DNA from 2 places in the Kribbella sp. CA-247076 genome. Region 1 is predicted to be linked to the other one. Evidence: riboswitches for the same ligand, from Rfam matches in the RefSeq annotation. Region 1 holds a riboswitch; the other holds the start of a gene.
The links. A riboswitch is a leader RNA that binds a small molecule or an ion and turns the genes downstream of it on or off. The one in region 1 is predicted to bind S-adenosylmethionine.
Positions count from the first base shown of each region.

Region 2: another riboswitch for S-adenosylmethionine. It lies ahead of thrC (threonine synthase); the one in region 1 lies ahead of ACQPYZ_RS14520 (aminotransferase class V-fold PLP-dependent enzyme).

Region 1 covers NZ_CP192051.1:3,058,840-3,062,973, forward strand. The annotation lists gene ACQPYZ_RS14515 (prolyl oligopeptidase family serine peptidase) at 1-1,551, shown strand, start outside; gene ACQPYZ_RS14520 (aminotransferase class V-fold PLP-dependent enzyme) at 1,562-2,926, opposite strand; SAM riboswitch class IV at 2,943-3,056, opposite strand; gene ACQPYZ_RS14525 (DinB family protein) at 3,157-3,672, shown strand; gene ACQPYZ_RS14530 (DUF4184 family protein) at 3,808-4,134, shown strand, end outside.
Region 2 covers NZ_CP192051.1:1,211,224-1,215,357, reverse strand. The annotation lists gene thrC (threonine synthase) at 1-923, opposite strand, end outside; SAM riboswitch class I at 937-1,078, opposite strand; gene ACQPYZ_RS05775 (GlxA family transcriptional regulator) at 1,144-2,106, opposite strand; gene ACQPYZ_RS05770 (cation:proton antiporter) at 2,264-3,502, opposite strand; gene ACQPYZ_RS05765 (DNA-3-methyladenine glycosylase family protein) at 3,534-4,134, opposite strand, start outside.

The DNA.
Region 1 (4,134 bases):
CTGCCGGACAGCTCGGCGTACCTCTACCTGCACTACCCGGCCAGCGGGCGCAGCGAAGGCACCGAGACGGCTTCGCTCACCGGCGGCCGGCTGATGCTGCACAAGGTCGGCACGCCGCAGTCCCTTGACGAACTGGTGCTCAGCTTCCCGGAGAACGACCGGTACTTCATCACGCCGGAGGTCTCCGAGGACGACCGGTACCTCGTCGTCCACATCACCGAGGGCACCGATCCCGCCACCCGGTTGTGGGTCTACCCGATCACCTCCGACGGGCTCGGCGAGCCGGTCAAGCTGGTGGACGAGTTCGCCGACGAGCTCACCTTCGTCCGGATGTCGGGCGACGACCTCGTTCTGCGCACCGATCGGGACGCGCCGCGCGGTCGCGTGGTACTCGCCTCACTGGACGGCGCCTTCACCGACCTCGTCCCGGAAGGTGACGGCACGATGCAGGCCGTCCGCGGCACGGCGTCCGGCCTGGCCGTGCTGACACTGGCGGACGCGCAGCCGGTGCTGACCTTGTACGCGCTGGACGGCTCGGACGCACGTGTCGTCGACGCACCCGGCGGGGGAGTGGTCGGCCTGAACGCCTCGGCGGAGCACGACGAGGTCTTCGTCGGCCTGTCGACCCCGACGGACCCGACCCTGTCGTACGTCGTCTCCGCCTCGGCCGGCGAGGTCCGCGCCCTGCCCGAGCTCGTCCGCGGATCGGGCGGCTTCACCTCACCGACGATCTCCGTCGAGCGCCGGCTCGAGCCCGGCCGCGAGGTGCCGTACTTCGTCATCAGCCGAGCCGACCTGGACTACTCCGCACCGCGCCCGACCATGCTCTACGGGTACGGCGGCTTCCGCATCCCGATCCTGGCCGAGTACCGGCCCGGCTGGCCGGCCTGGCTCGCGGCCGGGGGAGTCCTGGTGATCGCGAACCTCCGCGGCGGCGGTGAGTACGGCAGCGAGTGGCACGACGCCGGCCGGCTGAAGAACAAGCAGAACGTCTTCGACGACTTCATCGCGGTCGCCGAGCACCTTCGCGACACCGGGATCACCACTCCGGAGCAGCTCGCGATCCACGGCCGCAGCAACGGCGGTCTGCTCGTCGGAGCCGCGATGACGCAGCGGCCGGACCTGTTCGCGGTCGCGCTGCCGGGCGTGGGCGTGATGGACATGCTTCGCTTCCACCTCTTCACGGTGGGCGCGGCATGGGTCTCGGACTTCGGCCACCCGGACGACCCCGACCAGTTCGCCGACCTGCTGGCGTACTCGCCACTCCACCGGTTGCGCGACGGAACGGCGTACCCGGCGACGCTCGTGGTCACCGGTGACCACGACGACCGGGTGGTGCCGTTGCACAGCCACAAGTTCATCGCCGCGTTGCAGCACGCCCAGTCCGCTTCCGTACCCGTCTTGACTCGTGTCGAGGTCAACACCGGCCACGGCTTCGGGAAGCCTGCTGCGATGATCGCGTCCGAGTGGGCGGACCTACTGGCGTTCGCTGCTCACCACGTAGGTCTCGTGCCACCTGAGCACGTCGGTCTGGTTCCTCCTGAGCAGTAGGAGGGGTGGGTCACCAGATCCGCGGGGCCTGGAGGTCGCGGGGGTCGTCGGCCGGCTGACAGCCGTGCGCCGACTCCTCGTACTCCGTCCGCGGTCCGCTGGTGGCCAGCGTCCGTACGGCGTCGACGAGCCGGTCGACGTGCTCCCGGGTCGTCCCGAGGCCGAGGCTCGCCCGGACGGCGGTGCCGTGCTCGGGGGAGTCGGCGAGCAGGTGACCGACCAGCGGGTGCGCACAGAACTTGCCGTCCCGGACACCGATCCCGTACTCGGCGCTCAGCGCGGCCGACACCAGCGTCGAGGTCAGCCCGGCGACGGTGAAACAGACCGTGCCCACGCGGTCGGCGTCCGCGCCGAAGATCGAGTACGTCGTCACGCCGGGAATCTGCGCGAGACCGGTACGGAGCCGCGCGAGCAGGCTGCGCTCGTGCTGCTCGATCGCGTCCCGGTGCTTGCTGATCGCGGCGCAGGCCGAGGCGAGGGCGATCGCGCCGATCACGTTGGGGGAGCCGCCCTCGTGCCGCGCCGGGCCGGTCGCCCAGACCACGAGATCGTCGGTGACCGCGGTGGTCGCGCCGCCGCCGTACAGGTAGGGCTCGGCGGCGTCCAGCCAGTCGGCGCGGCCGATCAGCGCGCCGGCGCCGTACGGGGCGTAGAGCTTGTGGCCGGACAGCGCGACCCAGTCGACGTCGAGCTCGGCGATGTCGACCGGCCGGTGCGGCGCGAGTTGTGCGGCGTCCAGGCAGACCCGGGCGCCGTGGGCCTTGGCGACGGCGGCGATCTCCGCGACCGGGAAGATCTCACCGGTGACGTTGGACGCGCCGGTCACGACGACCAGCCGCGGGCCCTCGGGCGCGTTCCGGAGCGCGTCGGCGACGGTGCTCACGGCATCGTTCGGCGTTCTGGGGGCCTTGAGGCGGACGGTCCGCTCGGCCGGCCAGGGGAGCAGCGCGGCGTGGTGCTCCGACTCGAACACGATCACGGTCGCGTCCGCCGGGAGGGTGTGCGCGAGCAGGTTGAGCGCGTCGGTGGTCTGCCGGGTGAAGATCACCTGGTCGTCGGCGCGGGCACCGACGAAGGCGTGCGCCTCGGCGCGCGCCCGCTCGTACCACTGCGTGGTGATCCGGGACGCGTACCCGTTGCCACGGTGCACCGACGCGTACGACGGCAGCGCGGCCTCGACACTGGCGCGGACCGACTCCAGACACGGAGCGCTCGCGCCGTGGTCGAAGTTGGCGTAGTCGGTGACGCGGCCGTCGGCCAGCGGGACCAGCAGGTCCGAGCCGACGGTGGCGGGGATGCTGCCGGTCGCGAGCCGGGCGGTGGTGGGCCGCGGGGTCGTCGTACTGGCAGGCTCGAGGATGGAGAGGATCGACATGCTGCTGCTCCCAGGAAGTCCGCACTTGCCGAACGGGGTATCCGCACGGCCTGGTCTTCACCCGGGGCACCCCACCGCGGAGGAGGGTTGCCGGCCAGCGAGCCGGGGCTTGGCGCTGGCACTCATGACCTGCCGAAGACGGTAACGAACGGGATACGGGGTACGCCAGCGCCTATCTCATGTGATGAGATTGGCGAACACATCGTGGACAGATTTCGAGTGAGGAACGCATGACCTGGACAGCACCTGCCGTCGAACGCCCGGACGGTTCACTGACGGCGCCCGAGTCCGAGCTGCTCCGGGGGTACCTGGATTTCTACCGCACCACCTTGCTGTTCAAGTGCGCCGGCCTGACCGCGGAACAGCTGGCGGAGCGGCCGTCGCCGCCCTCGAACCTGTCGCTGCTCGGGCTGATCCGGCACCTGACCAAGGTGGAGCGGATCTGGTTCCGGATCCACTTCGCCACCGAACCGGCCGACCCCGTCTTTCCGCCCGAGCTCGGCAAGGACGCGGACTTCGAGCTGATCGATCCCGCGCGCGCCGAAGCGGAGTACGAAGGGCTGATCGCGGAGTGGAAGCTGTCCGACGAGGCCGCGGCCGGACGCTCGCTCGACGAGCGGTTCACCTTCAAGGGCACGGAGTCGACGCTCCGGATGATCTACATCCACCTGATCGGCGAGTACGCCCGCCACTGCGGCCACGCCGACCTCCTCCGCGAACAACTCGACGGCACGACCGGCGCCTGACGCCTGACGCTGACGCCTGACGTCACCTGACGACTGATGTCGACCGGACGCCTGACGTCGACCGGAGCTGCTCGACGGCACGACGCCTGATTGTTGCCTCTGGCGACGACCTTGGGAGCTTCTAAGCTCCGGCCCATGCCGTTCACGCTCGCGCACCCGGCCGCCGTCCTGCCACTCGCCCGGCGCCCGCTGGTCGCCTCGGCACTGGTCGCGGGCGCGGTGGCGCCGGACCTGCTGTATCTCGATCCGCTCTACCGCTTCGCGACCCAGCAGATCCACGGCAGCCTGACGCTGACCCTCACCCACGAGTTCTCGTCGGCCTTCTGGCTCGACCCGCTGATCGCGCTGATCCTCCTCACGGTCTTCCACCTGCTGATCAGGCGCCCACTCGCAGCCCTCGCTCCCGCCGGTGTCGCTGCCCGTCTCCCTGTCCCGCCGCGCCTCACGATCATCGTCCTGTTC
Region 2 (4,134 bases), 1.8 Mb from region 1:
GCGATCGTGTCCGGGCGGACCGGCTTCACCACGTCGTACCCGTCCCGGAAGGCCTGCGCGACCGGCGAGCAGCCGGTGGCCTGCGCGCCGTACACCTTGTAGTCGGTGGCGTCGACCAGGCCGAGCTTGCCGAGCTCGGTGAAGCCCTTGTCGATCTTGGTCAGCTGGGAGCCGGAGGCGACCGGGACGACGATCTGCTGCGGCAGCCGCCAGCCGAGCTGCTCAGCGATCTCGAAGGCCAGCGTCTTGGAGCCCTCGGAGTAGTACGGGCGGACGTTGACGTTGACGAACGCCCAGCCCTCCTCCTCGCCGGCGATCTCCGAGGCCAGCTTGTTCACGTCGTCGTAGTTGCCCTCGACGGCGACCAGCGTGCCGCCGTACACGGCCGTGGTGATCACCTTCGGACGCTCGAGGTCGTGCGGGATGAACACGACCGAGCGGATGCCGGCCCGGGCGGCGGCCGCGGCCACGGCGTTGGCCAGGTTGCCGGTGGACGGGCAGGCGAAGACCTTCATGCCGAGCTCGCGGGTGGCGCTCAGGGCGGACGCGACGACGCGGTCCTTGAAGGAGTGCGTCGGGTTGCCCGAGTCGTCCTTCACCCACAGCTTGCGCAGGCCGAGCTCGCGGGCGAGGTTGCCGGCGTCGATCAGCCGGGTGTAGCCGGGCTCGGTGTTCGGGAAGCTCGCCACGTCGGCCGGGACGGGGAGCAGCGGCTGGTAGCGCCAGATGTTCTTGGGGCCGGCCTCGATGTGCTCGCGGGTGATCGTCGGGAAGTCGTACCCGACCTCGAGCGGACCGAAGCACTCGGTACAGGCGTAGAACGGACCGAGCGGCGACTTCGCCCCACAGGCGCGACAGCTCAGGTGCGTACCGTTGCCGAAGGCACCTTCGCGGAGGGTGGGGGTGGCGGCGGTCAGGCTCATGAGTGAGGTTCCCCTCTCATCTTCCCCGGACACCGGATCTCGGCGCGGGACGGATTTGGCACCGTTCCCTCGTGAGGTCGCCCCGGACGGGGTCTCGACGGGGAGGGTTGCCGGGACGTCAACGGGCCGTTTCCCTCAGTCCCTCTGGATGAGCTCCCCCGAGATTACCCAATCGGGTCCATATGGTGTCTGCGGTTCCCATCATCCGAGACAGCGGATCTCAGCCCTGCCGGGCCCGGAAGGTCCGCCGGTACGCCGACGGTGACGTGTGCACCTGCTTCGCGAAGTGGTGCCGGAACGTCACCGGGGTGGCGAATCCGGCCGCCACCGCGATCTCCTCCACCGGCGCGTCCCCGGTCTCCAGCATGGTCAGGGCCGCCTGGATCCGCTGGGCGATCAGCCATTTCGCCGGCGTCGTACCGGTCGCCTTGGTGAAGTGCCGCAGGTACGTCCGCGGCGACAGGCCGGCATGCCGGGCCAGATCGGGTACGCCGATGGGCTCGGCGAGATGTTCGAGCGCCCAGCCGAGGCTCCTGGCCACCGCGGTGTCGTCGGGGTCGGGCGGCACCGGGGACTCGATGTACTGCGCCTGCCCGCCGGACCGGTACGGCTGGATCACCAGGCGACGGGCGACCGCGTTCGCCACCGCAGCGCCGTAGTCCTTGCGGACCAGGTGCAACGCCAGGTCCAGCCCGGCTGCACAGCCCGCACTGGTAAGTACGTCGCCTTCGTCGGTGTAGAGCGGCTCCGGGTCCACGACGATCTGTGGGTAGCGGGAGCGCAGCAGGTCGGCGTACCGCCAGTGCGTGGTCGCTCGGCGGCCGTCGAGCAGGCCGGCCGCGGCGAGCGCGAACGCGCCGGAGCAGATCGAGACGATCCGCGCACCGCGGCGGTGTGCGCGCTGGAGCGCGGCGATCAGCTCGGGTGAGGTCTCGCCGCGTGGGTCGGCGACGCTGGGGATGACGACGGTGTCCGCGGCCGCGAACTCGTCCAGGCCGTGCGGGCTGCTGAGCGTCGCGCCGCCGAGCACCCGGATCGGCTCCGGCGTCTCGGTGCAGACCTTCAGCTCGTACCAGGGCTGGTCGATGTCCGGCCAGGCCAGCCCGAACACCTCGATCACGATCCCGGCCTCGAACGCCGTCATCCCGTCGTACGCGAGCACTGACACGGTGCGCTGACTCATATGTCAAAATCTTAGCGGTAGTCGTCTTCAGTGCCACTTCTGCGCCGGGACGGCAGCCCGGACGATGGAGACATGTTCAAGGGACTGAAGGACTTCGCAGCCGGGATCCACGCCGCCACGGCCGTCCGTCACGGCGCCGAGCCGCCCGCCGGGGCGCTCAGGAAGCCCGGTCGCGGCGGAGATCGAGCAGCTGCATCGCCGGCGTCGCCGCGACGCCGTGAACAACGACGCTCAGCACGATCGTGAAGCCGACCGTCGCCCACAACCACGGCAGGTCGGTCGCGAACGTCGCACCGACCGCCGCCAGGTAGTAGATCGACGACACGCCGCGCACCCCGAAGGCCGCCGTCATCCACTTCTCGGAGCGGTGCAGCTCCGAGCCCGCGAGCGACAGCCACGCGATCAGCGGCCGGACGACGAACACGAGCAGTACGCCGATGGCCACGCCGGCCAGTGTCAGTGGTTCGAGCAGACCACCGGTGATCGCGACGCCGAGCAGCAGCAGGATGACCCAGGTCAGGATGTGCTCGAGCTCGCCGATGAAGTTGTGCAGCTCGGCGTGGAAGTCGTGACTGCGCTCGGCCGCCCGGAGCGCGAGGGCGGCGACGAAGACGGCGAGGAACCCGTAGCCGTGCAGCACCTCGGCGAGCCCGTAGACGCCCAGCGTCATCGCCAGCGCGAGCACCGGCTCCCGCGAGTCCGCCAGCCGGAAGCTCTTCGACGGCGCGCTGAACGCCATCTTGCCCAGCAGCCAACCCGCACCGAGCCCGATCGCCACACCGATCACGGACTTGCCGATCAGGTGCCAGCCCAGCCACTCGACCGTCGAGTGCGCCTTGGTGACCGAGAAGACGGCCAGGTACACCAGCGGATACGCGAGTCCGTCGTTGAGTCCGGCCTCGGACGTCAGCGCGAATCGGACCTCGTCGTCCTCCTCCGGCTCGGCGCCGTCGCCGGTGGTCGGCCCGCCGACCTGGATGTCGGAGGCGAGCACCGGGTCGGTCGGCGCGAGGACGGCGGCGACCAGCAGGGCCGTCGCCGGCGCGAGACCGAGCAACCAGCCGATGCCGGTCAGCGCCGCTACGCAGGCCGGCATCGCGACGAACAGCAGTCGCCAGGTCACACTCCACCGGAGCAGGCTGATCGGCCGGTCGATCGCCAGGCCGACGCCCATCAGCGCGACGATGACGGTCAGCTCGGCCAGGTGCTTGGTGAGCTCGGGCTCCTCGATCGGGCTCAGTTTGGTCCGGTCCACGGCCAGGCCGAGCAACAGTCCGGCGCCGACGAATGCGATCGGCGCGGAAACGGCGTACCGGCGGAGAAGTCGTGGCAGGACGGCACCGAGCAGGAGGGCCAGCCCCGCGACCAGGTAGAGGCCGTCTCCGTCGATCGTCATCGTGGGACCAGGTTCCCAGATCGGGCCCGGACTATCGGAGACGGTGGGTCGCTCCGGGCGTGTGCGTCGGCAGCGCCTTGCGCGGGCCGTAGCGCGGGTGGCCGATGCCCGCGAGCTCGAGCAGGCGCTGGACGCGGAAGCGGTGGCCCCGGTACGGCTCGATGAGCTCGGCGCAACCGTCGTCGTCGAGTTCCTCGCCGATCAGGGCGTACGAGACGTTGCGAGACACGTGGTAGTCCGCGAACGAGAACGCGTCCGCGTCACCGTGCGCGCGCTGCCGTACTTCGGCCGCCGTCCACACCCCGACACCGGGGAGCGACCGCAGTCGCCGCTCGATCTCCGCCGAATCGGTCAGCTCCAAGGTCCGTTCGAGCGCCTTGGCCCGCGTCGCTGCGGTGATCACGACCCTCGACCGGCGGCCCTCCACGCCGGCGCGCAACCACTGCCAGGAGGGGATCAACCGCCACTCCTCCGGCGCCGGCGGGACCATCATCGTGCGCCCGTCCGGCGGCCGCGGCCCGGGTGCCGGCTCGCCGTACTCGCGGAGGATCACCCGCCACGCCCGGAACGCCTCCTTGCCGGTGACGACCTGCTCGATCCCGGCCGCAGCCATCGCCTCGAACACCGCCCGC